Regions from separate parts of the uncultured Virgibacillus sp. genome, predicted to be linked through region 1. Evidence: a T-box and tRNA genes for the amino acid it is inferred to sense, from the RefSeq annotation. Region 1 holds a T-box; the other holds one or more tRNA genes.
The links. The T-box of region 1 lies ahead of tyrS (tyrosine--tRNA ligase). A T-box ahead of a tRNA ligase gene usually reads a tRNA of that ligase, here a tRNA-Tyr.
Positions count from the first base shown of each region.

Region 1 (7,518 bases):
GCGATTTATCAGGAAAATGTTGAGGAAATTTTTGTAGTAGGAACAAAAGATAAGAGGACTTCCACAGTTAATGTATCAACTCAACTTGAATCAACGAAAAACAAAATACAAACATTAGATTATCTTTTTCAAAATAGTAAGCCTGAATTTTCAGGTGGTACGGTCGATGAATGGCTAAATGGAAAAGAAAATGGTAGTGACAATATCGAAAAAAGTGTTGATATCATTCGTCATCATCCATTAGTTCCGTCACATTTTAAAGTTCGAGGTTTAATAATAAATAATTATGATGGAAAATTCTCAATTGTGGAGGTTCCTACTAATAAAACAGTGTCAAACCTAACCTGATCATCACTTGTCATTTCCTTAAGAATTAGAAGCTAGGAGCAATAAATCATTTAGCTCTATACTAGTTTTCATATTTACTGAAAGGAGAAATTAATGGACTCTAATTTAACTGATTTTGTAATTGCAACAAAAGAAGAAATAAAGTATGTTTGATTGTGCAAATATGGAATGTATTAAAAAGATAATTAGAAAAGCAATTGATTTTATAATTTAAAATCTTATGAGGAAGTTGAGAAAACCTATTTAGGTAGCATCAATTTTTTGCATATACACTCTATTATGGACGAAAACATATTATCTAAAATTATTGAAGTCTCAATAAACAGTGAAATTGAATTAAATATTGAAGGTGTATATGAAGGTTATGTTATGAGGGATTATTAATGGATGGCTAAAATAATCAATTTTGTCAATATAGCATGCATCTTAGACTTTCGAATTCAGGATTGACGACTGGCGCTTTGCTTTATTTTATAAGGATGAAAAGCGACATAAAGACTTAAAAGCATATGGAATAAACCAATTTTTTGGTTTGATAGGAGATGTAGTATATATGAAAATATCTAAGGGTTCTTATGAATCTGAGATAAGTAAGGCAATTACTCAATGGGAAAAGGATTTTCTTGGGCGGGGGTCTGTATCAGTTAAGACAGATATATTAAGAGATATGATTATTGTAATTCTAAAAGGTATTTTAACACCAGCTGAATATAGCGTTTGTGAAACAAAAGAGGGAATGTTAACTATAAAGAAAACTCGTTCGGAATTAGTTGAATCAGGTATAGAAGATCTTAAGGATATTATATTAACTATTACGGGAGAAGAAGTGAAAAGTTTCCATACTGATATAAGCTCTCGTACAGGTGAACGAGTGATGGTATTTAAATTATTTAATGATCTTGAGAAAAATTTTAATGTAAAGAAATAAAGGAATGTAACCTTGTAAATAATAATTTTTTAGTAAACAATACTATATTATAATGTCTTCGATAACCTATTCGAGCAGGCTGAGACATATTAGTTATTCTAATTTTATACTAAAATAATATATAAACGATTTTTTTGGACAGTATAGAGATTATTGTAACAATGCATAAATAACGATATAGAAATAAGCGGATGTGTTTATCAACTTTCGCTTATTTTTGTTTTATTGTTATTGCACAGTACAACGTGCAAAGATTAGGTAGTGCAATTGGGTGCTATCCACAATAAATAGTAATATTAATGAGTCTAAAATTTGCAAGCTCTAATTCACTTCTGCATATTTTGGCTCTCTTTTTTATTCAAAAAATATACTGCCATATATAGCATTCATTAAATGCCAAATACAGATAGTGGTGGTAACTTCAAGACTATGAGGGACAATACTTGCCCATTCTTATGGAGAGCAAAATACATAGCATGGTTTACAAAATTTATTATATCGTTATTAATATTAACACCGATTGCGTATAAGCACATAGAATAATTTTCATCATCATTTTGGGGTAATAAGCGGGGCAGCCTGTGTCATGCGAAAAACTAGTAAACGCATCATCTGGTATTGTTCAACCATATCATGCACGGTGAAGCAATATCATCCTTATCCAATTTTATTTCTAAATCTAAAGGCAAAACCATTTTAATTCTATCAAAGGGGATCCTTTTTGTTTATATTAAATTTTGAAATTAATCATAAAAAAATATTGGGACTCCACATTAAGATGTCGTCCCACGAATTTTTATTTTACTCGGGTTTTGTTCCAGCCCCTTTTAAACGTGATGTATTCACGTGAAATTATTAGAAAATAAATTGTACGGTGACCCTATTTAACAATCGGCATTGATAATGAATTAATTCATAACCATAGATTGAGAATAACTTACTCACTTATTTACCAATCCTTCTAAATGTCCCAAACCTTTATATAATTAACTTCACCTATTCCTTTTCGTTATACCTCTGAAGTGCTTCTATTTCTCTTTTTAAACGTTCTTCCATCAGCATATTTTCTTCTTTTAGAGAGTTAGACAAAGATGTTAACTGATCCTTAAGCCAATCCATAATTCTAATTTCTAAGCTTTCCATACTCTCATTTAACTTACTTTCACGTATATCATCCTCCAAAGATGTAACCTCTATTTCCTTCAACTTATTTTTCAGATCCATCCTCTGTTTTTTTAAATTCTGTTTAAGTTCATCTTTTTGTGCTTTCATCAGATTTATTAAATCTGCTTTATATTGTTGAATAGCTTCTCCATATAGTTGCTTTGACTGATTACTATACTGAAACTTACTTTCTTCTTTTGCCCCCATCGAATCTTGTTCCGTATGATCCATGAGCAATCCATCCTCCTAAAGTTTGATATATCATTACCATATGTAACTATATAGTGATGTGACACCTAAGCATTCTATATTTTCTGAACAAGTGTCTATACAGTGAATACTCCCCCTGAATACATTGTACATAACGATTAATGTCTATTAAGGGAGAGAAAATCATGAAAAACTCGCTCGATTTTTGTAATGAGTGCTGTAAACATTTTAAACATTGTGACTGCAAAAGAGAGTCTCCATGTAAAAGACAATTCTGTAAAAAATGTTTTCATAAGCTAGAATGTCAATGTCATAAAGATATGAAGCAACAGCAAGAGCAAGGATTTGGCGATCAAGACCAAGAACAAAGTCAAGGTGATGAGCAGCAACAGCAAGAGCAAGGATTTGGCGATCAGGACCAAGAACAAAGTCAAGGTGACGAGCAGCAACAGCAAGAGCAAGGATTTGGCGATCAGGACCAAGAACAAAGTCAAGGTGACGAGCAGCAACAGCAAGAGCAAGGATTTGGCGATCAGGACCAAGGACAAAGTCAAGGTGATGAGCAGCAACAGCAAGAGCAAGGATTTGGCGATCAAGACCAAGAACAAAGTCAAGGTGACGAGCAGCAACAGCAAGAGCAAGGATTTGGCGATCAGGACCAAGGACAAAGTCAAGGTGATGAGCAGCAACAGCAAGAGCAAGGATTTGGCGATCAGGACCAAGGACAAAGTCAAGGTGACGAGCAGCAACAGCAAGGACAGGGGTTTGGTGATCAGGATCAAGAACAGAGCCAAGGCAATCAAGAACTACAGCAAGGACAAGGACATGGTGGTCAAATCCAAAATCAGGGTGATCAAGATCAAGGGCCGCAAATTCAAAATCAGGAGCATGGTGACCAAAGAAATGGAGATCAAATTAATGAAGGACATACAAATATATCTCCGTTGGAAAATGATCAAACCATATCAACTCCTGTTGATGTGGACGGAGTAACTGTAAATGTAAAATGTGGTGATTGTGTTCCCTTTCCATTTTTCCCACCACACGATGATCGTAAAGATAAGTGTAAATGCAAACGATGCAAAAACAGGAAATGTTCACCTGATTGTGACAATTGCACCATATGTTCATGTAATTTACTAGAAATGTTACAATCTTTTCAGATCACAACTACGGATACTGATGCTAAGCAAGTAGATCTATACATCTCATCCATAACATCACTAAGCAACCCTATTGAAAATCAGACTATCACCGATATTATTGACTGCTGTATCGTTAAACTTAAACCTGCCTCACAACCTGAAGTAATTCCCAGCACAACTGTGCAACTGTGCGATATTGCTGGAATAAGAGCGGAAAACTCTACAGAAAGCCCAAATGCTTTAGATTTTATAATAGATGTTGCTCGTGAAATGAACAAACATGGTGATGACCATCAGAAAGACTGTAATTGTCCTCGTTGCGCAAAAGCAATGGGTGATGAGCTTGCATGTGCTGCGCGATTTGGAATACTTGTCAACATATCAATAACTGGCTTAACTACTCCACTATCTTTATATGTACTAAACGTAAAAGACTGTTTTGTTTTTCTTGTCGATGATCTAATGAATCCCTCAGAGATTTTTGCTTTTTCCCTATGTTCTGTAGTTGGGTTTACTGTAGAGTCACAAACCATCTAAAGAAGGCAAATTGTACCTCCTAACTATATAGGCTGGAAAAAAGCATATAGATAAATCCATGTAGGATTTGAAATTCCACATGGATTTATCGTTTTTCATTACGTTATTTTTTTCTAAAATGGTCCCCAATCAATCCATACACCAATTGTCAACGTCAGAATGGCAATGACTAACCAAATTAAAAATAGTGGTAAAACCCTCCTTCCCCACTTCGTCCATGGCACATTTGCTACAGCGAGACTTGCCATTAATATGCCGGATGTTGGAAAAATAAGATTCGTCAACAAAATACCCTAAGCTGGTTGCTACAAAAATGAGCAGGTACTTATGTCTGCTTGTAAATACAGCATGAAGCTGCCTCCCTCTACTATCCTTATCCACGCCAATGATACTATTTGATGTATCTTCTACACCCTTTTAGCATATCTCCATATATACCAAATGGTAGCAGCCAAGGGAAGCCGGACACACAAAATAGCTGCCGAAAAGAATTTCTCGACAGCTATTCAAACTAATCATTAATTTACAATACTTATTGCTTCTATTATTTTTTAAAACGTAATAAGAAAGTACTTTTTCTTTCCTCTGCGTATAACAGTAAATGTATCTTCAATACGATCATCCACTTGCAAGTCGTATTGCACGTCCTGCTGACGTTCCCCGTTGAGATAAATAGCACCATTCGCTATATCCTCACGTGCTTGTCGCTTTGATGGAGAGATTTTAGCAGCAACCAGTAGATCAACTAAATTCATATCTTTCGATTCTGCTTTATACGTTGGTACATCTTTAAATCCCTGTTTAATATCACTTGCTGTAAGTTGTTTTATATCTCCACTAAATAAAGATGCTGATATTTTTTGTGCTTGTTCTAATGCTTCTTTACTATGAACAATCAGCGTCATTTCCTCAGCTAACCGCTTATGAGCTACGCGCTTTTCTGGTTGCGCATTAATTTCGTCTTCCAGACTTGCAATTTCTTCTTCAGAAATAAATGTAAAATAGCGGAGAAACTTGATAACATCACGATCATCTGTATTTAACCAAAATTGATAAAATTCATATGGAGATGTTTTTTCTGGGTCAAGCCAGATTGCTCCTCCAGCTGTTTTACCAAATTTAGTACCATCCGCTTTCGTAATTAATGGAACAGTTAGTCCAAAAACATTTATTTCGTCATTTTCATTTTCTCTTGAACGACGAATTAGTTCCATTCCTGCGGTAATATTTCCCCATTGGTCACTTCCACCAATTTGTAACGTACATCCTTCTTCTTCATTTAATTTCATGTAATCCAGGGATTGCAGAATCATATAACTAAATTCTGTATACGAGATACCCTGTTCAATACGCGCAGATACCGATTCTTTTGCAAGCATGTAATTGATGCCAAAATGTTTACCAGCATCCCTTAAAAAGTCAATAACAGTCATACTTGCTAACCAATCATGATTATTTCTTGCAACTACTGGATTTTCTCCTTTGTCAAAATCAAGAATACGAGCAATTTGCTGTTTAATTTTTTCACTGTACCCTTTCACTACGTCGCTTTCATTTAGGGAACGCTCTGTATTACGTCCACTTGGATCTCCGATCATTCCCGTACCACCACCGATGAGAGCAATTGGACGATGTCCAGCCTTTTGGAATCTCTTTAGCATTGTAATTGGCACCAAGTGTCCAATATGCAAGCTATCACCAGTAGGATCGAACCCACAATATAATGTAACCTCATTTTCAGCTAGATGCTTTTGTAAACCATCTCTATCCGTTACTTGGTTAATAAGTCCTCTTGTTTCTAGATCCTGTAAAATATTCAATTCCTTCACACTCCATCATTTTTGTTTCTTTCTAGCTCAATATGCTTGTACTGCTTACTCCAATGAAAAAAATAAAAAAACTCCTCCCTCAAAAAGGGACGAGTTATATTCACACGCGGTACCACCCTTGTTGCAATTGCTTGCCACTTGGGATTGATAACGGTGTCGCCACCGTTTCTTTATTACACCATAAAGAAAATGCTCCAGAATGTAATTCATTTTACAAATATTCCTGACTTTCACCAACCGCCAGTTCTCTAAATAGGGATTTGTAAAACTACTTCGTTCTTTCTCAGCATCGTTTATCCTATTACTATATATTCATATCATATTCATTTCATAAAAGCAATAATAAATCAAAATTTAATATACCCTAAATAGTGAATATGCTATAATGAATAAGGAATTTAGGAGGTTTTGCCATGAATTTTAAAGAACGGCTTCATACATATTTTGAAAAAGCCAAATCTATTTGGAAAACGGGAAAAATCCAGACTACTTCACGTATTTCATATAGTGTCGTTTGGAATGTTATCCTATTTTTTCTTGTTATCGGCCTAATTGGTATGTTTTTTGCCGGTGGAGTGGGAGCAGGATATTTTGCTTCGCTAGTGAAGGATGAACCTGTCAGATCCTATGAAGTAATGAAACAGGATATATACAACTACGAAGAAACGTCCAAGCTGTACTTTGCAGGAGATAAATATTTTGGAGATGTCCGATCGGATCTTTATCGTGAAGAAACAACATTGGAGAACATCTCCCCTACTTTACTTGATGCTGTTATCGCTACAGAAGATGAATACTTTAAAGAGCATAAAGGAGTTGTCCCCAAAGCAATTTTACGTGCAGTATTACAAGAGGCACTTAATTCTAATGTAAAAACTGGTGGAAGTACGCTGACACAGCAGCTCATTAAAAATCAAATTTTAACAAATGAAGTATCGTTTGAACGTAAAGCAAAAGAAATCTTACTTGCACTCCGGCTAGAACGATTCTTTGAAAAGGATGAAATTTTAGAAGCATACTTAAATATTGTGCCATATGGTCGAGATGCATCCGGAAATAATATTGCAGGAGTTCAAACAGCTGCACAAGGTGTTTTTGGCGTAGACGCTAAGGATGTAAATCTAGCCCAAGCAGCTTATTTAGCAGGACTTCCACAAAGCCCCTCTGCCTATACTCCATTCACTAGCGATGGGAATTTAAAAGAGGGGAAAAGTTTAGAACGAGGCATCAATCGAATGAAGTCCGTACTTAACCGGATGTACGAATCAGAATATATTACAAAAAAAGCATATGAAGAGGCAATGGCTTATGATATAACTAAAGATTTCACAGGTAAATCAAAGTCACCAATTGAAAA
Region 1 covers NZ_CANMAB010000008.1:62,590-70,107, forward strand. Annotated here, with positions in the region: gene Q1A47_RS03465 (carbonic anhydrase) at 1-348, shown strand, start outside; partial or broken gene Q1A47_RS03470 (DUF6407 family protein) at 442-732, shown strand; gene Q1A47_RS03475 (DUF2294 domain-containing protein) at 902-1,276, shown strand; partial or broken gene Q1A47_RS03480 (IS5/IS1182 family transposase) at 1,791-1,971, opposite strand; gene Q1A47_RS03485 (hypothetical protein) at 2,273-2,671, opposite strand; gene Q1A47_RS03490 (hypothetical protein) at 2,971-4,332, shown strand; gene Q1A47_RS03495 (hypothetical protein) at 4,446-4,616, opposite strand; gene tyrS (tyrosine--tRNA ligase) at 4,884-6,152, opposite strand; T-box leader at 6,244-6,455, opposite strand; gene Q1A47_RS03505 (transglycosylase domain-containing protein) at 6,575-7,518, shown strand, end outside.

Region 2 (7,518 bases), on a different contig from region 1:
CCTTCAGATAAAGGGGAGTCTCACTTTGTTCTGTATATCCGCATCCCCGGCAAATAAGCCAGAGACTGCTTGCATTTTAAGCTAAAGATACTACCTTATGGTAACATCCATATATTCATCATGATTCAGCTATTTTTGCACCAAATGGACTTGGGTTTAGTGACAGTGGTTTTATTCCTGCTTTTTCCCACATCTCCATTAGTTGCTGCGCTTGTTCTTGTGAGGGCATAAAAGCAATTCCACAATCGCCCCCCCCTGCGCCGGAAGGTTTACCAGCACCTCCACAAGCTTCTGCCAAGTCACATAGTTTAGAAAGAAGAGGTGTTTCAATAGCTATTTTTGCATGTTGTCCAACCGTGGCCAACGCGTGTCGATTTTGCTTAACACCATCGAACAGGGATTCTACATTATTCTGCTTCATTCCGGTTAAAATCTTCGAAACCGCCTTTTCACTTTCCGAGAGAAAATGGTTAAATTGTGTCAAATTATCCGATTTCAATTGTAAAATCTTATCGACAAGTTTCGGTGTGGATGCAGGGCTACCTGTCCAACCAATACACATATAGACATTTTTCGGCAATTGAACCGGCTCTAACGAAAAATATATCCAGTCACATTGCAAAAGTTCAGTTAGAGATTTAGCATCTTTATGAGCTTTTCTTAACCATTCTGCTTGAAAAGAGGAATATTCAAGAAAACCTCCATATGAAGATGCCGCTACATCAGCACCCGATCCATTTCCTTGTGTAATAACATGTGAGATCGATGCAAGTTTGAATATTAGTTCAGCAGTAGGGTCAAATGGGAGGAATTGTTTTAAAATAGCAGCAATAACTGAGGTTACTACAGCAGCACTAGAGCCTAGCCCATATTTTACACCAGATTCATCATCTAGCTCACTATTGATAGTTAGTTGAAAAGGTGCTGGTGAAATTTGTTTTTCATTCAAATAAGTGATGGCAATTGTCATAGCTTCTTCTACAAAACGGGTTCGCGGATCATCAGAGGCAATGACAGCTTTCCCATCGCTATATTTCCATGATAGATTCGTTAATTGAAAATCCATTAAACTAATCTTGTTAGTATCCTTTAGCTGGATTGTCGTAAATACATAACGATCAACAGCCATTACAACCAAATGGTTATTTGGTTGTAATACGGCAAACTCTCCAGCCATCATTAATTTTCCTGGTACTTTTATAGTCATTGATGTTTGTGACAAATCGTTCAACCCCTACAAATAGGTTACTCCTTGACCCGGTTTACTTAATCGTATATCTGATACACCAGGTAAATTTATAAGTGTCTGTTCGACATTTTTTTCATGCTCAGGTAAATAGAGAACTTTAACATTTGGTCCTGCATCAATTGTAAAATAAGCTGGAATACCTTGAGCACGCATTTCTTGAATTGTTTGCATGACGGCTAGTGTAGTATCATGCCAGTAAGTAAATGGCGGATTAGCACCTAAAGTTGTTGCATGCATTTTCAAGCAATTCGCTTCAGCAATTTCCCCGACTTTTTGAAAATCACGATCTTGAATGCCATGTTTAATCTGTGTTAAATCATTTGGGATACTATCAATCCACCCTTGGAAAAATGGCGACGTCTCTACCGTCCGCTTCATACCTGTACGACTTGACACCTTTTTCTTGGTAGATGATAACACTACCGCGGCGACTCGGATATCCCAATGGTCAGCTGGTGCGATCGGTACAGCATATGAATCTGAACCGTCTTCTTTCGTTCCCATTTCCCATTCCGCAAAGCCTCCATATATAGAACGACAAGCAGATCCAGAGCCCTGACGTGTTAATTGAGAAAGCTCTTGATTGGTTAAATTCAATCCAATTGCTTTCGTACCAGCAGCAGCCAATGCAGCAAAACCAGATGCTGATGAAGCAAAGCCTGCCGCAGTCGGAACATCGTTTACCGATTCAACATCTGCATAAATGTGCTTCCCTGCCATTTTTCTTATCAGTTCAAGAAATGCTGTAACACGATTATACTGATCACCCGCTATCAGTTGGTTATCTAATTTAAATCGATCTTCAGAAAGAGAATCATCAAACGCTACGGTTGTTGTTGTATAAAAGCCGTCTAAGGTAAGTGATAGGCTATTATTTGTTGGTAGTATAATGGATTCATTTCGCTTTCCCCAGTATTTAATTAAGGCAATATTTGTATGTGCCTTAGCAGTTGCTTTCATGCATGAGTCTCCTTCTATGCTATTATTTGTCCTTATTTCCTTTTAGAACAAATGGCCAAACAGCATGAGCGCCAAATTTTCTTAATTTATCAGCGAGCTGTCTGGAGTGTACCTCATTTTGGGCAAGAGCAATAATGCAACCTCCATTACCGCCACCTGTTAGTTTCGCACCTAATGCTCCTTCTTTTCGGGCAAAATTAATTAAGCGGTTTAAGCCAGCATCACTTACTCCTAACGCCTCTAGTTCTTTTTGAGCTTCATTTAACATATGTCCCAAAATATGTTTACCCTTTTTTTCCAACGCTTGCTTTGCATGATGTGTTAATTTACCAATGCGCTCCAATTTACGATGAATTTTCTTTGGAGCCATCTTTACTAGATGAGCAACGGATTCAACAGCCAAACGAGTATCGCCGATCCGTCCGGAATCCGCGACTACAAAATGAAAATCATCACTTAGTTCTATAAAGTCAATAGGATGCTCTTTTTCATACCAAACAGGGGATTGGGATGTAATTGTCAACGTGTCAATACCACTTGGAGCACCGTGTGCAAAGGTTTCTGCTATATTAGCCAATCGTAATAAATCCTCATCCGTATAGTCCTCATTAAAATAAGCAAATAATGAACGGACTACCGAAATAGCCACTGAAGCACTTGACCCAAGTCCTTTTCCAGGTGGAATAGAGGATTTAATGCGAATTAACAAGTCCTGACAAGGCATATTTAAATACTCTAAGGTTCCTTGAATACATTGCACAATACCATGTAATGATTCTGGTGCCAACGTAAGTGGACCATGGTAGAAAGTAGTATCAATTTTCACTGTACCTGGTACTTGTTCCACAACGGACTCTACACCTACTAATGGAAACGGAATAGCAATGGCAGGTTGTCCGTGTACAACTGCATGCTCTCCGATTAAAATTAGTTTACTATGAGCTATTCCAATAGCTGTTTTTTCTGTTGTTGTTGCCTTTTCTGCACTCATTTTGTATATTCTTCCACCAATTCTTTAGCTTTTCCGACACGGATTTCCTTCATTTCTACTAATTTCTCAGATACGATATCGATCAACTCCCCAGTAGCTCCTGCTGCAATAGCAACAGAACGAGAATGTAAAGCCATATGGCCTTTTTGTATACCATCTGTAACTAATGCTTTTAGCGCACCTAGATTCTGTGCCAAACCAACGGCTACTATTACCTGTGCTAGTTCTTGGGCAGATTCAACATTTAAGATATTATGGGCAATTTTTGCAATAGGATGAACACGAATAGATCCTCCTACCGTTCCTACTGACATTGGCAATTCTAAGTCACCGACAAGGTTTCCAGACTTATCAACCGACCACGTTGTCATTGAACCATATTGGCCATTCCGAGACGCATAAGCATGAGCACCAGCTTCGACAGCCCGCCAATCATTTCCGGTTGCAATTACAATTGGATCGATACCGTTCATAATTCCTTTATTATGCGTTACTGCTCGGTAGGGATCAGAAGCAGCAAACTCATAAGCGCTTACTATACCATCTCTTACTACCTCACCAGAAAAATCACCAGTTCTTAAAAGCTCAGGAGGAATAACACACTTTGCGCGTGCTAAGCATTTATCCGCAAAATTAGACAAAATACGCAAATAAACTTTGCCCTGTGTTAATTCTTCAACCATCGGAGCTAACGATTCAACCATGGTATTTATAATATTCGCTCCCATTGCATCACATGTATTAATATATAAATGCAATATAAGCATTTGCTGATAAGCTGAGTTGGATTCTTCATTTAGTATGCGTACTTCAAGGTCTTCTGCACCACCGCCTCTTGCCACAATACTTGGGTAAGCAGCATTAGCATTTTCAATTAGTACATCTTTCTTTGCTACCAATTTATCTTTAGCTTGTTGCAAATCTGGGCATCCAACAACCTGAATTTGTCCGATCATGACTCTATCTGTTGCTTCAGTTGTAAAACCTCCTGCTTCTCTCACTACTTTCCCAATATGGCTAGCAGAAGCAACAACAGAAGGTTCTTCAATCGCCATTGGTACTACATATTCTTTCCCATTAATTAAGAAATTCAATCCTAATCCTAACGGAAGGGGAAAAGTACCAATTACGTTTTCAATCATCTTATCAGCTGTATCAGGGGATAACGCTTCCTTCTCAGCTAAGGTATTTATATCTTGATCTGTCAACCCATGCATGTCTCTCAGCAAATCTCTGCGTTCTTCCACCGACTTCTTATAAAAACCAGGAATTCTGGAGGTCTCCATTGCCTATCATCCTTTTAATTGTTGTATATAGAAATTCGTACGGAATAAATTATTATCAGGCATTATCTATAGTAAAATTATATCACGATTGTACCATTTTTCATTAGAAAATGTTGTCTCCCTTTAAGGACATTCACTCAAGAAAACATGATATCATAATACCATGCTATGTATAAAAAAATAACTGTTACTATTATGTAAAAAATCACTCTAAAATGCAAATAAACAAGGCTGCTACATTCCATAACGACCTTGTTTATCCCACCTTTTATATGACGTTTCTATACTATTAATATAAATGAGCCATGGAGGATTCGAACCTCCGACCCTCTGATTAAAAGTCAGATGCTCTACCGACTGAGCTAATGGCTCGTGTTGAAAATAATAATTTATACGTTAAGCTTTAGCTTGACAAAAAATGGTGCTCGTCGTGTTGAATGACAACTCGCTGATGCCACACTCCTCGCAGGCCTGCATCTAGTAGTTAATTCGCTGATGCTTGCGGCCAGCTAATGGCTCGTGTTGAAAAATTCATTCATCAAAAAAATAGGGCTCTTCCCAAAAAAAGACCCATAAATAAAAAAATGGCTGGGCTACCAGGATTCGAACCTGGGGTACACGGGATCAAAACCCGATGCCTTACCGCTTGGCTATAGCCCAACAATAAAAATGGTGGAGGGGGGCAGATTCGAACTGCCGAACCCTGAGGGAGCGGATTTACAGTCCGCCGCGTTTAGCCACTTCGCTACCCCTCCATATTGTTAACTATATATTATAATTTATTCATGGTTTGTAAAAAATGGTGCCGGCCAGAGGACTTGAACCCCCAACCTACTGATTACAAGTCAGTTGCTCTACCAGTTGAGCTAGGCCGGCTTTATGGTGGAGGATGCAGGGCTCGAACCTGCGACCCCTTGCTTGTAAGGCAAGTGCTCTCCCAGCTGAGCTAATCCTCCAAAACCACTCGTATATTAAAATAATATTGGTGACCCGTACGGGATTCGAACCCGTGTTACCGCCGTGAAAGGGCGGTGTCTTAACCACTTGACCAACGGGCCAAACATTTATTTGGCATATGTTACAACGAATTTTGTTAAACTCTGTCGTAAACCAACGAATTTTATTATACCCAGATATGAATGGTTTGTAAAGGGGGAATTTAATTTTTTTTATTTTTTCGTTTCAACCCCTACAAGATCAAAGGTTTGATGCAATTTATTACGAAGTGTCCTATGATACAATAGATAAGACTTTCTTTCAATTTATGGGATAGGTTATAATGTACAAAAGAATTATTATGGAGGTACTTTGATGACGAATTTATTAGAAGGAAAAAACATTGTTATCATGGGTGTTGCAAGTGAACGAAGCATCGCATGGGGAATAACATCATCCTTACATAAAGCAGGAGCAAATCTAATATTTACATATAGACAAGATCGTTCTTACAAGAAATTGACAAAGCTTCTTGATAAGCATGATATTACAGCTAAGTTGATTGTATCCTGTGATGTAGCTAATGACGAGAGTATTACTGAAGCTTTTTCTACCATAAAAGAAAAGATTGGAACCATTCATGGAATCGTTCATTCAGTAGCCTTTGCTAACAGAGAGGAATTACAAGGTGAGTATGCAGACACATCACGAGATGGCTTTTTACTAGCTCAGGAAATTAGTGCTTATTCCTTAGTAGCTGTAACAAAAGCCGCAAAGGACCTAATGACAGAGGGTGGAAGTATTGTTACACAAACTTATCTTGGTGCAGAAAGGGTTATTCCAAACTATAATGTTATGGGTGTTGCCAAGGCCTCTCTAGAAGCAAGCGTGCGATATTTAGCTGAAGATATGGGTAAATATGGTGTTCGAGTTAATGCAGTATCTGCCGGACCAATTCGTACACTATCAGCCAAAGGAGTGTCTGGTTTCAACGAAAAATTAGGGATGATCGAAGAAAAAGCTCCTCTTCGAAAAAATGTGGATCAGGATCAAGTTGGAGATGCTACACTATTCTTTATGAGTGAACTTTCCCGAGGTATTACCGGAGAAGTTCTTCATGTTGATTCTGGATACCATATTATTGGCGGTTAGTAGTGGGACGTGCATTCGTGTACGTCCTTTGTTTATGTCAAAAGAAAAATTATTAACAATCACCCTATAGACATGGTCATTTACCTTCTAAACGAACACCGATGGCTAGGCTACTATATCAAACTTATTCCTACCTGTTAGCTTGAATTACTTCTATAGCCACCCTATCACGTTCCATACTTTCGTTAATTCATCATAACGCTATGTCATTTGTATTCTTTCTCGCAAGCTTCTCATAATTTTAGTTGTAAGCAATATAGGCATTTGTCACACTTTCCATACCTTTTCATAAGATATGATGTGAATAACTTTAAATATATGGAGTTGAGAAAAGCTTATGGTAACTTCTTACATGGATTACACGAAGCCTGACGTGGAATATTTCTCGGATTTAAATACGAATCGATTATTTACAAGGAATTCCGAGAATTATATTAACCGGTTAGGAAGAGATGTATTAAATACATTAAGTAATGTATCGATACTTGATATCTATTTAAGCAAGGGTCATGTTGTTGAGCCACATTATCATCAAAACGCAGCAGAATTGGTGTATTGTATTAGTGGTTCAGCTGTCGTTTCCTTTATGAACCCTTTCAATAACGAAGTTAAAAATATACCAATCACACCAGGCCAAGTTGCAAATATACCTCAGGGATGGTGGCATTGGGAAGAAGCGTCAGAGAACAACACACATTTACTAGCCATTTTTGACGCGCCATATCCTGAATATATCTTAGGGTCAGATATCTTGACAAAAACTCCTGTAGACGTTATAGCTCATACGTATTGCTTAGATCCAGAAGCATGGAAAGAGGCCGTTGCACCGATAAAAAACGAAACCATTATTATTGGACCAACGGATGAATGTAGTCGCAAATCAAAAAATAACAACCAAGGTTATACTTCAGTTCATTATCCAAACATGCCGCTACCACACCCTT
Region 2 covers NZ_CANMAB010000078.1:11,578-19,095, reverse strand. Annotated here, with positions in the region: gene Q1A47_RS15230 (phosphomevalonate kinase) at 119-1,222, opposite strand; gene mvaD (diphosphomevalonate decarboxylase) at 1,235-2,209, opposite strand; gene mvk (mevalonate kinase) at 2,232-3,200, opposite strand; gene Q1A47_RS15215 (hydroxymethylglutaryl-CoA reductase, degradative) at 3,197-4,486, opposite strand; tRNA gene Q1A47_RS15210 (tRNA-Lys) at 4,786-4,858, opposite strand; tRNA gene Q1A47_RS15205 (tRNA-Gln) at 5,072-5,146, opposite strand; tRNA gene Q1A47_RS15200 (tRNA-Tyr) at 5,157-5,241, opposite strand; tRNA gene Q1A47_RS15195 (tRNA-Thr) at 5,287-5,362, opposite strand; tRNA gene Q1A47_RS15190 (tRNA-Val) at 5,367-5,442, opposite strand; tRNA gene Q1A47_RS15185 (tRNA-Glu) at 5,470-5,544, opposite strand; gene fabI (enoyl-ACP reductase FabI) at 5,798-6,574, shown strand; gene Q1A47_RS15175 (cupin domain-containing protein) at 6,912-7,518, shown strand, end outside.
Region 2: it encodes a tRNA-Tyr, which carries the amino acid that the T-box ahead of tyrS (tyrosine--tRNA ligase) is inferred to sense. The anticodon was not compared.